DNA from 2 places in the Clostridium gasigenes genome. Region 1 is predicted to be linked to the other one. Evidence: predicted binding sites of a transcription regulator. Region 1 holds the regulator's gene; the other holds the start of a gene.
The links. Region 1 encodes Rex, which represses fermentation and respiration genes when NADH is low (regulators of the CRP and FNR family bind a similar motif). Its sites were predicted from a motif close to ATTGTTAANNNNTTAACAAT; they were not measured.
Positions count from the first base shown of each region.

Region 2: the regulator Rex is predicted to act here: its motif matches at 1,159-1,178, upstream of J1C67_RS13150 (flavocytochrome c).

Region 1 covers NZ_CP071376.1:849,530-862,554, forward strand. The annotation lists gene J1C67_RS04150 (electron transfer flavoprotein subunit alpha/FixB family protein) at 1-998, opposite strand, end outside; gene J1C67_RS04155 (electron transfer flavoprotein subunit beta/FixA family protein) at 1,020-1,799, opposite strand; gene J1C67_RS04160 (acyl-CoA dehydrogenase) at 1,813-2,952, opposite strand; gene J1C67_RS04165 (short-chain-enoyl-CoA hydratase) at 3,074-3,856, opposite strand; gene J1C67_RS04170 (redox-sensing transcriptional repressor Rex) at 4,135-4,764, opposite strand; gene J1C67_RS04175 (heavy metal translocating P-type ATPase) at 5,198-7,480, opposite strand; gene J1C67_RS04180 (ArsR/SmtB family transcription factor) at 7,518-7,880, opposite strand; gene J1C67_RS04185 (zinc dependent phospholipase C family protein) at 8,110-8,700, opposite strand; gene J1C67_RS04190 (mannose-1-phosphate guanylyltransferase) at 8,979-10,046, opposite strand; gene J1C67_RS04195 (cation-translocating P-type ATPase) at 10,470-13,025, shown strand, end outside.
Region 2 covers NZ_CP071376.1:2,823,291-2,825,536, reverse strand. The annotation lists gene J1C67_RS13150 (flavocytochrome c) at 1-1,013, opposite strand, end outside; gene J1C67_RS13145 (response regulator) at 1,307-1,996, opposite strand; gene J1C67_RS13140 (ATP-binding protein) at 2,020-2,246, opposite strand, start outside.

The sequences.
Region 1 (13,025 bases):
TCTTTCATAGCCTTTGCTTGAGATATCATTTCTGGTAATACCTTAGCTACATCTCCAACAATTGCATAATCTGCAATTTTCATAATTGGAGCTCCTGCATCTTTGTTTATAGCTATTATCATATCTGCATCTTGCATACCAGCAACATGTTGTATAGCTCCTGATATTCCACACGCTATATAGATGTTTGGTCTTACAGTTTTACCAGTTTGACCAACTTGGTAAGCCTTATCGATCCAACCATTATCTATAGCTGCTCTTGAACCTGCAACAGTTCCACCTAAAACTTCAGCTAACTCATCTAATAGTTCGAAGTTTTCTTTTGTTGAAACACCTCTACCACCTGATACTATTATATTAGCTTCACCAATATCAACTATATCCTTGTTTTCCTTAACTATTTCAATAATCTTAGTTCTTATATCACTATCTACTAAGTTTACTTCAACTATTTCAGTAACAAATTCTGCTTCTGATTTTGGAAGTTTTGTGAAAACTCCTGGTCTTATTGTAGCCATTTGTGGTCTATGATCTGGGCAAGCAATTGTAGCCATTAAGTTACCACCAAAAGCTGGTCTTGTAGCTAAAAGATCCCCATGTTCACCTTCTACATCTAATCCAGTACAGTCAGCCGTTAAACCAGTTGATAATCTAGCTGCGACTCTTGGTCCTAAATCTCTACCAATGAAAGTAGCTCCAATAAATAATATTCCTGGTTTTCTTTCTCTAGCTAAGTCACAGATAACCTTAGTATATCCATCAGTTGTATAATTTTTTAATAATTCACTTTCAACAACTAGTACTTCGTCAGCACCATGTGTTCCAAGATCTTCTATTAAAGCCTTAACATTATCACCAAGTAAAAGAGCAGTTAATTTAACTCCTAATTTATCAGCAATTTTTCTACCTTCGCCAAGTATTTCAAGAGAAACTTTTTGAAGTTCTCCGCCTCTTTGCTCAGCAAATACCCAAACGCCATTATAATCTGCTATATTCATCTTTTTCCCCTCCTATAATTACTAGATATAGTGTCTTTCCTTTAATTTTGCTAAAACATATTTAGCAGCTTCCATAGGTGTTTCTTGAACTAATTCTCCAACACCCTTTAATTCTTTAGTCATTGATTTTTTAACCTTAGTTGGTGATCCCTTAAGACCAAGTTCTGCTTTATCTACTTCTATATCATCTGCTGACCATATAGTAATCTTTTTATCAGCTTTATCAAATATATATTGAACATTCATATATCTTGGCTCATTTAATTCTTTAATTGCAGTTAAAAGTACTGGAGTTTGAACTTTTATTAGTTCATATCCATCTTCTAATGATCTATTTATTAACAAACCATCTTCTTCAATTTTAACATTTTGAACATAAGTTACTTGAGGAATATCTAAATGTTCAGCTATTTCTGGTCCAACTTGCGCTGTATCTCCATCAATTGCTTGTCTTCCTGCAAATATTATGTCATATTTAACTTTCTTTAAAGCTCCTGCTAGTGCCTTTGAAGTTGCTAATGTATCAGCTCCTGCAAATGCTCTATCAGTTATAAGTATTGCTTCATCAGCACCCATACATAATGCTTCTCTTAAAGCGTTTTGTGCTTGAGGAGGTCCCATACTTATTACTGTAACTGTAGCTCCTGTAGCTTCCTTTATGTTTAAAGCCTCTTCTAATGCATGTTTATCTTCTGGATTTATAATTGAAGGAACACCCTCTCTAATAAGAGTTCCTGTTTTTGGATCAATTTTAACTGCTGCAGTATCTGGAACTTGTTTTAAACAAACTACTATATTCATCTATAATTCCTCCTTATCTTAATGCGCTACCTGCAATAACCATTTTTTGAACTTCTGAAGTACCTTCATAAATTTCAGTTATCTTAGCGTCTCTCATCATTCTTTCTACTGGGTATTCTTTAGTGTAACCATATCCACCAAAGATTTGAACTGCCTTAGTTGTAACTTCCATAGCTACTTCTGATGCTACAAGTTTTGCTCTTGCTGCATCAACTGCATATGGAAGACCTGCATCCTTTAAGAAGGCTGCTTTATAAACTAAAAGTCTAGCTGATTCAACTCTAACATCCATATCCGCTATCATCCATTGTAAACCTTGGAATGCTGATAATGGTTTACCGAATTGTTTTCTTTCCTTCATATATGTGCAAGCTTCTTCTAAAGCTCCTTCTGCAATTCCTAGTGCTTGAGCTGCTATACCAATTCTACCACCATCAAGTGTTTTCATTGCTACTCCAAATCCTCTACCTTCTTGTCCAATTAAGTTTTCCTTTGGAACTATACAGTTTTGCATAACTAATTCTGTAGTTGAAGATGCTCTAATTCCTAGCTTATCTTCATGCTTTCCTATTGAGAAACCTGGGAAGTCTTTTTCAACTATAAATGTTGATATTCCTTTTGTTCCCTTGCTTCTATCTGTCATTGCAAATATTATGAAAGTCTCCGCAACTCCACCATTTGTTATAAATATTTTTGAACCATTTAAGATATAGTTGTCCCCATCTAAAACAGCAGTTGTTTGTTGTCCGGATGCATCTGTACCTGCTCCTGGTTCAGTTAACCCAAAGGCTCCAAGCTTTTCACCTTTTGCAAGTGGAGTTAAATATTTAACTTTTTGATCTGCGTTACCAAATTGGTTTATTAATGATGCACAAAGTGAAGTATGAGCAGATACTATAACACCAGTTGTACCACAAACCTTTGATAATTCTTCTACTGTTAGGATATATGAAAGAGTATCTCCGCCAGCTCCACCATATTCTTTAGAAAATGGAATCCCAAGCATACCTAGCTTAGCCATTTTTTCAACGTTTTCCATTGGAAATCTTTCAGTTTGATCTATTTCAGCAGCAATTGGTTTAACTTCGTTTATAGCGAACTCTCTAACCATTTGTCTTACTAATTCTTGTTCTCTAGTTAATGTAAAATTCATTCAAGTTACCTCCTTATAATTAGGCTTTTTTTAGAAAATAATTAATTACTTTCTAAAAACCTCCTTACACTTTTTATTTGTTTGAATATTTATATTATTTTTTATTTATTTAATATTGCGACTATTTATTTTGGAAGTTTTTGGTTCTTCTTTCTATGAAAGCACCCATTCCCTCTACTTGATCTTCTGTCGCAAAACATTTTCCAAAATCTTCAGCTTCAATTACTATTGCACTATCTATGCCTACTTGCATTCCTCTATTAATTGCATCCTTACATAATTTAACTGCAATTGGAGCGTTAGCAATTATCATGTTTGCCATAGCTTTAGCTTCTTCCATTAGACTTTCTAAAGTAACAACTTTATTTACAAGACCTATTCTTAACGCTTCATCAGCCTTAATTATTGCTCCTGTATAAATTAATTCTTTAGCTTTTCCAATTCCAACAATTCTTGGCAGTCTTTGAGTTCCACCAAAACCTGGAGTTATTCCAAGCCCTGCTTCAGGTTGCCCAAATCTAGCTCTTTCCGATGCTATTCTTATGTCACATGACATTGCAAGTTCACATCCACCACCAAGTGCAAAACCTGATATTGCAGCTATTACTGGCTTTCCTAAGTTTTCTAATCTTCTGAACACTTTGTTTCCAAGAATACCAAATTCTTTTCCTTGCTTCTCATTAAGGTCTTTCATTTCAGCAATGTCAGCTCCTGCAACAAAAGCTTTTTCTCCTGATCCTGTAAGGATTACGCAGTAAATATCATTATCATTTTCTAAATCTGTTATAACAATATCTAGATCTGCTAATGTTTCTGAGTTTAAAGCATTTAAAGCCTTTGGTCTATTGATTGTAACAATAGCTAAATTACCTTCTTTTTCAAGAAGTACATTTTTTAATTCCATGCTTAAAGTCCTCCCCTTTTATATCTGCTTAATTTATTAAATTTATAAACTTAGCATAGTTAAAATTTACCCATTTAAATTTCTCATAAGTTGACTTGCTTTTTATTGAAGCCCATAAAAAAACCAATCGTTTTCACTAATCTTTGTTAATATTCTAACAAGTATAGGTAAAAAATAATCGAAGTTTTTAAACTTCAACTATTATTATAATCGTACTATTTAATTATTTCAATATTTATTTCAATTTTTCGATAATTTTAACAATTTAGTTTTTATTATTAACTCTTATGCAATAAATATATTAGCGTTAGTAAACTCTCTGACAGATGTACATTTTCTACAGTAACATCCTCTGGAACTACTAAATCTACTGGTGCAAAATTCCATATACCTTTTACTCCACCTGCAACTAAGGTATCGCATACTTTTTGAGCATTAATTCTTGGTACACATATCATAGCAATATCTATATCATTAACCTGAAGAAAAGGTTCCATATTATCTATATCTTGAATTTCTGTACCCATCATTCTTAAACCTGTAAGTTTCGGGTTAGCATCAAATATACCTTGCAGAAACAAACCTAATTCTGCAAACCTACTGTAATTTGCAATCGCTTGACCAATATTTCCAGCACCTACTATTACTGTTTTATAATCTTTATTTAATCCAAGTATTAAACTTATTTGCTTATATAAGTCCTTAACATTATAACCATAGCCTTGTTGACCAAAATCACCAAAGCAATTCAAATCTTGACGTATTTGCGAAGCTGTAAATCCGATTTTTTCCCCAAGTTCTTTTGAAGAAATTCTATCAACATCATTTTTCATTAGCTCTTGTAAATATCTATGATATTTAGGTAATCGCTTAATTACAGCCATAGAAATATTCTTTTTCTTTTCCATACTGTACACTTCTCCTTAACATTTTAGTTATTTTAATTTAATATATATAATAATATCATATCCTACTTATTTAATCTATATTTAAACTTTTTCTATTTTTAACTTTTAGCAGTTATCCATTTAACAAAGTTGTAAATTTTATTATTAAGGCATCTTCAAAAAATAACTAGATACATACTAGTCTTTTTTTGAAGATTCCTAATATAAAAATATTTTTTCATACTTTTAAATTTTATTATAATAACATCTGAAAATAATAATTTTTATAAAAAAAAGAGACTTATGTATAACGTAGCAGATGCGTTATACATAAGTCTCACAATTTAATACAGAGCCAAGCTCTGTAACAAGATTCACGATCTTGTATGCTATCCCTACGCCTGAAATTTTTAACCTCACTAATTATATTTAAAATGATGAAATTTGTCAATGGCTATTTTAGGCATCTTGTCGAATTTAGGACTGCAATTATTGTTACACCTACATCTGCAAAAACTGCTGCCCACATACTAGCCATTCCTAAAGCTACAAGTATAAGAACGAATGCTTTAATTCCTAATGAAAATATTATATTTTGCCATAAAATCTTATTAGTTTTTCTAGCTATTTTTATAGCTTCAACTAAAGATTCTGGATTATCCTTCATCAATACAACATCAGCAGCTTCAATTGCTGCATCTGATCCAATTCCCCCCATTGCAATTCCTATATCGGCTCTTGCAAGTACTGGCGCATCATTTATTCCATCTCCTACAAACGCTATTTTACTCTTAGAATTCTTAGCCTTAAGCAATGTTTCTATTTTTTCAACCTTATCTATTGGTAATAATTCTGAGAATACTTTATCTATTCCTATAATTTTTCCAACTCTTTCTGCCACTGATTTTCTATCTCCTGTTAGCATAACAGTTGTATGCACCCCAATTTTCTTTAACTCTTTTATAGCATTTGCTGCATCTTCTTTTATCTCATCTGAAATAATTATATTTCCTTTATATTCTTTATTTATTGCTACATGAATTATTGTTCCTATAGATTCTACTTCATTGTATTTTATATTGAACATATTCATTAATTTATAATTACCAAGAAGTATATCTTCTTCATTAATTTTAACACTAATTCCATGGCCAGATACTTCTTCATAATTTTTAATTTGATCCTTATTAATTTCTTTCCCGTAAGCTTTAACTATTGATTGAGCAATTGGATGATTTGATAGTGACTCACCTAAAGCTGCAATTTCCAATAACTTATCTTTTTCTATATCTACTGCATTTATTTCTGTTACTTTAAATACACCTTTAGTTAATGTTCCTGTCTTATCAAAAACTACAGTATCAATATCTTTTAAAGCTTCAAGGTAATTTCCACCCTTAATTAATATTCCTTTTTTAGAAGCTCCACCAATTCCTGCAAATAATCCTAAAGGAATTGAAACAACTAACGCACAAGGACATGATACAACTAAAAATGATAAAGCTCTATATATCCAAATATTAAATGTTTGCCCTGGTATTAAAAGCGGTGGTAATATAGCTAATGCCAATGCTGAAAATACTACTATTGGAGTATATATCTTTGCAAATTTTGTTATAAATTTCTCTGTTGGAGCTTTTTTATTTGATGCATTTTCAACTAATTCCAATATTCTAGCTACAGTTGATTCACCAAATTCTTTAGTTACCTTAACTTTTAAAACTCCATTTGTATTTATACATCCTGCTAATATTTCATTATCTACTGTTATTTCTCTTGGAACTGATTCCCCTGTTAAAGCACTAGTATCAACAAAACTTTTTCCTTCTATAACTATTCCATCTAAAGGAACTCTTTCTCCTGGTTTAACAATAATTATTTCCTCAACCCCCACCTCTTCAGGTGACACTCTTCTTTCATCATTCCCATTTAATATATTTGCATAATCTGCTCTTATATCCATCAATGATGTTATTGATTTTCTTGAATGGTTAACTGCATAACTTTGGAACAGTTCTCCAACTTCATAAAATAACATAACTGCAACGGCTTCTGGATATTCTCCTATTATAAATGCGCCTAAAGTTGCAACTGTCATTAAGAAGTTTTCATCAAAAATTTCACCTCTTAATATATTTCTAATAGCTGTTAAAACAACTTTTCCACCTATTAACCCGTAACTTATTGCAAATAATATTATTGAAAGCAGTCCATTACCATTAGTTATAATTGCTATAATGTATATTATAGCTCCAATTATTAAAGTTAAATTATCTTTTATTTTAAAACTTTGTCCATCATGTGAATGGTCGTGACCATGTTCTTCTTTATGCTTATCTTCATGGTGCAATTCATGATTACCTTCTACATTGTTAACATTAGTTTTCTTTGTATGATTATGACCTTTATCCAAACATCCTGAATCATCACTTGAGTGTTCATGTTTATGATCACTAATTGAACATTTTGCACTTTCACATTTTTTAATATTTCGATTAGCTACTACCTTTCCAATTTTCTCCGTAACCTTAACACCTGGTTCTAATTTTTTAATTATATTTTTTACTTGATTAATTATATCTTCTTTTTCATAACCATCTTTTATTTCTAAAATTAAAGTAGCAGTTGAAAAATTTACAGTGGCTTCTTTAATGCTTTCTAGCTTATTAATCCTATCTTCTATTTTATTTGCGCAATTAGCACAATCTAATCCATTTAACAAAAACTTTTTTTCCATTATTATTCCCCCTTTAAACTTTAATTTAAGAATTATATTATTCTGTTATATGACTAAGTCCTGCGTCAAAAATATGCTTTATATGATCATCATCTAATGAATAGTATATTACTTTCCCATCTCTTCTGTATTTAACTAATCTATTAGACTTTAAAACTCTTAATTGATGGGAAATAGCTGATTGAGTCATATTTAAAAGATTCGCTATATCACATACACACATTTCTGCTTCAAATAAAGCACATAATATTTTTATTCTAGTTGAATCACCAAAAACCTTAAATAACTCTGCTAAATCATATAGTGTTTCTTCCTTAGGAATAGATAATCTAACTTTTTCTACTACATCTTTATGAATTACGTTACAACTACACTTTTCTATTTTATTATTATCCTCCATAAATTGCTCCTTACAACACATGAATATATGCTCATATGTTTCTCTTAATTCATTATATGCTTTCCCTAGTAAAATTGTCAACTATACTTTTAGTTATATTCACTCAACAAAAATAGAACTTACTATTTATAAATAGTAAGTTCTATTTTAAATTACAATTTGAAAACAAATAATACTCAACCGTCTAAAATAGCTTATTCAACTTGTTATTATCTTTATGCTCCCTAACTTAATGATTAACCTTATATTCTTTTATCTTTTCATTTATAAGTACTTCATCTAAAATCATATTAATAACGCTTTGACATACATAATATGCAAAATCTAAATCATTATTATATTCCATTACTTTTTCATATTCTTGTTGAAGGTCCATAATATAACTTCTAATTTCTTTGGAGTTTATACTTCTTTCTATATCTTTTCTTATTTTGAATTCTTTAGCTACTCTAGATAAATCTCTCTCATACATAACATGTTCTTTCATTACATTTGCACTTTTAAATTCCCATCTCTTATTATGGGGAACACAGAAAAAGTCACATAAAAAATGGCAAACAACACCCAATTCTTGACTAAATCTATTTTCATAATGGTTCTTATATATATCCTCCAAACTTAATGATGATAGAAATTGGATCTTATTCACAACCATATCTAAGCTTTCATCAAGATAATGCTTCTTAAATTTATAGGTAGAAACACAATCCGGTTTTATATTTCCCCAAATGAAATGATTTTCATTAATCAACTCTTTTTTATTACTATCCATATTATATATAAAATCTTTAGCTAACATTGTATGAGTATTCATTAACATCTTTTATTTCACCTACTTTTATAATATATTTTTCAAAATCATCAACATTTAAATTATATTATTTTTATATTGTTATCATAGTCCTATATGTTTATATAAACAATGAGTTATTAATTACACAAACGGTACTTTTTATCTACTACTATATATATTACCTCTTGTGCTATTAAATATAGATTAAAATAGTTAATCTTTTTTTTGAATTCCTATTTTTTTTAAATTAAAACAAAAAAAAGATTTATCCTTAAATTTATTAGGATAAATCTCTTTTTTATTATTCAAACATATTTATCATATTCTTCTTTTTCATTTAACTTACTTAATAGATGCTTTATTTCTTGATCTCTATTTTTATCCATAATCAATATTACGTCCCCTGCATCTACTATCACTAAATCTTTAACACCAAGACCTATAATTAAATTCTTTTCTCCGAATATAGAACAATTAGTACATTCTTCTAAATAAACATTGTTACTAACACTATTAGTGTTAACGGTATTTAAATACCTACTTAACGCTGAAAAACTTCCAATATCATCCCATTCGAAATCACTTTTTATTACAAATGCTCTTCTCGTCTTTTGCATTACTCCAAAGTCAATAGATATTCCATCAATTATTTTATATTGCTCTTTTATTACTTCCTCTTCATTTTCTTCTCCTATTGATCTATAAATTTCCATTAATGATTTATAGAGCCTTGGAAGATATTTTTCTATTTCTCTTAGAATTACATCTGCTCTAAAAATAAAGATACCTGAGTTCCATAAATAAGTTCCTTTTTCCAAAAAATCCTTTGCCACTTCAGTGTTAGGTTTTTCGGTAAATCTTTCAACTTTGTATGATGCTCTTTCGCCTAATATTCTCTCTCCCATTTCAATATATCCATATCCCGTTTCTGGCCTTGTTGGTTCTATTCCTAAGGTTACTACACCTTTTCTTTTATTAGCAATATCTACAGCTTGAGATAATGTTTCTATATAATCCTTCTCCCCTTTTATGTGATGATCAGAAGGTAGAACTACCATTACAGCATCTTTGTCTTTTTTTAATAATTTAACTGCTGATAACCCTATACACGTTGCCGTTTCTTTGTTCTCTGGCTCTGTAAAAATATTTTCTTTTTGAACGTCTTCTAATTCTTCCCTTATTTTTTCTTCATACTCTTGGTTTGTAACTACATAAATATTATCCTTTTTAATTAAAGGAATTATCCTATCTACAGTATTTGCTAAAAAACTTTTATTGTTTATAACCTTTAAGAATTGCTTTGGCCTTTCTGATCTTGATAAAGGATAAAGCCTAGTTCCTTTTCCTCCAGCTAATATAAGCCCGTATATCACTAATTTTCAACTCCATGTAATGCTATTACAGTATTATATGCTCTATATATTTTTTTTGTGAAATTATTAATCTTAATATTTTTTATATTATCTTGTAATATTTTACATTAAAATCGACAAAGAAATTTACGACAAATAATTATATTTATTGACTTTTAAAGTTATTAAGTATAAAATTTTATTATCATATTAATTCTCTGTATTAAAAGGGAGTAGTAATAAATATAACATCAACAATCGCGGCCTTAAAAGCCTGGTGTTATATACCAATTTGGTTACGAGACTTTTAATATAATTCTTATTTTAGGTAAGAATTATATTAAAGGTCTCTTTCTTTTTTATGCATCTTTACTCTATATTAATTTTAGATGTAATGAACAAAAGATTTTAGTACCTATTAAAAACCTTGAAGGAGGCATTTTTATGCAAAATTATTTCTCTAAATCCGCTGAGGAAACTTTAAATGATTTTAAAGTAACTAAGGAAGGATTATCTGATAATCAATTTAAATCTAATTTAGAAACCTATGGACACAATGAATTAAGTGAAAAAAAGAAAGCCACTGTACTCCAAGTATTTTTAAGTCAATTTAAAGATTTACTGGTTTGTATCTTAATTGTTGCAGCTATTATTTCTATGGCCACAGGCAACGTGGAAAGTACTTTGGTTATATTTGCAGTTATTATTCTTAATGCGATACTTGGAACTGTTCAACATTTTAAAGCTGAACAATCCTTAGATAGCCTTAAAGCACTATCCTCTCCTACCACTAAAGTTTTTAGAAATGGTATAAAGGTTGAAGTAAATTCAAAAGATGTTGTACCTGGAGATATTTTAGTTTTAGAAGCTGGCGATCTAGTTGTAGCCGATGGTAGAATTATTGAAAACTATTCACTTCAAGTTAATGAAAGTTCTTTAACTGGAGAATCTGAAAGTGTTAATAAAACTATCGAAACTATTAAAGAGGAAGAAATCGCTTTAGGAGATCAAAAGAATATGGTATTTTCCGGTTCTTTAGTTACCTATGGTAGAGCCTTAGTTATAATTACCGGTACAGGTATGTCTACTGAACTAGGTAAAATAGCCACTTTAATGGATCAAACTCAAGAAAAGAAAACACCTCTGCAAGCTAACTTAGATGATTTTAGTAAAAAGCTTGCTATGGCAATACTTGCTATATGTATTTTAGTATTCATACTTAGTATATATAGAGAAGTACCAATTCTTGATTCACTAATGTTTGCTGTTGCTTTAGCAGTTGCTGCTATTCCAGAAGCATTAAGCTCAATTGTTACTATTGTTTTAGCTGTTGGAACTCAAAAAATGGCTAAAGAACATGCTATTATAAAGAAACTTAAAGCGGTTGAAGGTTTAGGTTCTGTATCTATAATATGTTCTGATAAAACTGGTACTTTAACTCAAAATAAAATGACAGTTAACAAAGTTTATGTTGATAATAAACTTATTGATGGAACTACTCTTAACCTAGAGAACTCCGTTGAGAACTATTTATTAAAAAGTGCTATACTTTGTAATGATTCCACTTCAAAAGATGGAAAAGAAATCGGAGATCCAACTGAAGTTGCATTAGTAAACCTATCTCACAAATTTACTATTGATGAATTATCAGTTAGAAATGATTTTAAACGATTAGCTGAATTGCCTTTTGATTCGGATAGAAAATTAATGAGTACTCTTCATCACTTTGATGATAAATATTTAATATTTACCAAAGGTGCTTTTGATGTTTTATTAGATAGAATTAAGTTCATTAAAACTTCTGAAGGAGTTAGAAAAATTTCTTATGAAGATAAGCAAAATATAATTAATACAAATAAACAATTATCCCAAAACGGACTTAGAGTTTTAGCTTTTGCTTATAAGGAAGTAGCTGAGCCAACTGAATTAACTCTTGAAGATGAACATAACTATACTTTCATTGGATTAATATCAATGATTGATCCTCCAAGAGAAGAATCAGCAATTGCTGTTGCAGATTGTATAACTGCTGGTATAAAACCAATTATGATTACTGGCGATCATAAAATAACTGCTTCTGCTATTGCTAAACAAATTGGTATTTTAAGAGATGGCGACAGAGCTATAGAAGGTCTAGAACTTGATAAAATGTCTGACGAGGAGCTTAATGCAAATATAGAATTTATTTCTGTTTATGCTAGAGTATCTCCTGAACATAAAATTAGAATAGTTAGAACTTGGCAAGAAAAAGGGCAAGTAGTTGCTATGACAGGTGATGGTGTAAATGATGCTCCTGCATTAAAACAAGCCGATATCGGAATTGCAATGGGTATTACAGGAACTGAAGTTTCTAAAGATGCTGCATCAGTTATTTTAACAGATGATAACTTTGCGACTATTGTTAAAGCAGTGGCTAATGGTAGAAATATTTATAACAATATTAAAAATGCCATTAAGTTCTTATTATCAGGTAATGCTTCAGGTATAATCTCAGTATTATACGCTTCATTAATGGCATTACCAATGATTTTTGCTCCAGTTCATTTACTATTTATAAATCTTTTAACAGATAGTCTGCCAGCAATTGCTATTGGTACTGAGCGTTCTCGTAAAGATTTATTAAAAGATAAACCTAGAAACACTAACGCATCAATACTATCGAAAGATTTTATTTTAGAAATAGCTGTTGAAGGTTTCATTATAGCTATCTTTACTATTATAGCATTTACCATTGGTTTAAAATATGATAATGCTATAGGCTCAACAATGGCATTTTCAACATTATGCTTAGCTAGATTATTCCACGGTTTTAACTGTAGAGGAAATAGATCAATATTTAAACTTGGATTATTTACTAACAGATATAGTTGGATGGCTTTTGGAACAGGTGTACTATTCTTAAACTTAGTATTATTTGTGCCATTCCTTAAAAAATTATTTGAAGTAGCTACTTTAAATTCTTATCAAATTGGAATGATATACTTACTAGCATTTATTCCA
Region 2 (2,246 bases), 2.0 Mb from region 1:
TCTTCTGTAGCCTTTAAGCTTTTTCTTAAACCATCATCAAAGAATAAATATGCTACGCCATCTTTTTGTTCTAATATAGCCTTTGAAACAACGTCTCTTGTTAATAATTCACTTGTGAATCTTTTACTATCTTTATTTATAAGTATTGCACCATTACCTCTTACAGCTTCTGTTACCATTACTGCCTTTTCTGGTACAACAGTTGGATGAGTTTGTATTTCTACCATGTCAACTAGTGAAGCACCTGCTTTTTCTCCTAAAATAATACCATCACCAGTGGCACCATTATGGTTAGTTGTTGCAAATCCTTTTAGTTCTGGATTGTTTTTAACAACCATTTCTTGATTAGCTGAGAACCCACCAGCTGTTAAAACTACAGCTTTAGTTTTTATAGTGTATTCTTTACCATCTTTATTAGTTACTTTGATTCCTGAAACATTTCCTTCTTTATCTAAAACTATTTCCTTAGCATCATTCCATAATCTTAAATCTACATTTTCTTTTTCTGCTGCTATCTTTAAAGTATCAACTAGATGTGCTCCTACTGCAGCCCCACCTGTAGGTCTATGAGTTCTGTAATTTGTAGCTCCTGCCATTTTACCAACATCTGATAAATCTGCGCCTAAATCTGTTAACCACTTAACAGAATCCTTAGCTTCATTAGCTAATTTTTTAACTAATTCAGGGTTATTTTTTTCATATCCACCCTTCATAGTATCTTCTATCATAACTTCTACTGAATCTTCTATATTCTTAGCCTTTTGTTGTGGAGTTTCTGCTGCATTTAATCCACCAGTAGCTCTATTAGTGTTTCCGCCAACCATCGGCATTTTTTCTAAAAGAACAACATTTTCTAATCCATCTTGTTTTGCTTGAACCGCTGCTGATAAACCAGCACCACCTGCTCCTATAATTACAATATCTGCAGTTTCTGTCTTGCTACCACAACCAATTAATGCTGTTGGTACAAGTATTGCAACTGTCATTACTAACGCTAAAATTTTCTTTTTCATAAATGTATCCTCCTAATTAATATTATTAATTTGTTTTAGGCACTCTAAAACAATAATATACTAGTAAATCAGTATATTATTTTTTCAAAAGTGACTTAGACCATATAGACCAAATTTTTATACTGTTGCTTATGCCCATAGTATATTCGTTAATTTTTAAACAATCAATATTATGGTCTTATTGTTTATTTTGGTCTTTTTGGTCTAAGGAGGGCTTCAAAAAATAACTAATAAAATTCAAGGCCACTGAAAAACAAGAATTTTTCAGTGGCCTCTAAATTTCTGATCTATTTTTATTTTATTATATAAAAATTAGTGGGTCTTCCTATTCTTCCGTATTCTTGAACAATATCTACTTTTCCCTCTTCTCCCATTTTTTCTAAATACCGTCTTGCTGTTACCCTTGCAAGTCCACTCCCATTTGCAATTTCCTCTGCTGTTAACTTTGCTTCTTTATTACCTTTCATAAACTGTACTATTTTATTATATGTTTTTATATTCAAGCCCTTATTTATCTCTACTTCATCCTGTTTTTGCAACTTATTACCAGGGACTGTTTTAAAAATATACTCATCTATAATTTCTTGATCTAGACTATCTAGTTTTTTAAATCTATTAAATCTTTCTCTATATTTTGATAAAGCTTCTTTAAATCTTTCATATTTAAATGGTTTTATAAGATAATCTACCGCTCCATATTTAAAGGCCTCATCAACGGATGTTCTTCCCTTATCTGCTGTTACTAAAATTGTATCTACTTGTATTTCATTTAGTCTAATCCATTTCAACAAATCCAAACCTTTTCCATCTGGCAAAAAAACATCTAATAATATTAAGTTTGCTTCTATATTATTAATAATACTTTTGGCTCCTTCAATATTACTAGCTTCTCCTACAACTTGAAATCCATCTACCTTACTTAAAAACTTAATATTTATTTCTCTTACCATAGGATCATCTTCTACTATAATAACTTTAATCATACATTCAGCTCCCCTAACTATCTTTAAACTATAATTTCCCATACTGTTATTTCATCTGAAGTTAATCTAAGCTCTCCGCCTAAATTATTTACGATAGTTTTTATATTATATAATCCAAACCCTCTACCTTCACCCTTCGTACTATAACCTCTTTCAAATATTTTTTTCTTAGTATCTTCATCTATTTTTCTACCATTATTTTTAACCACTATTTTAATTTTCTCTTCCTCAAATATACCACAATATATCC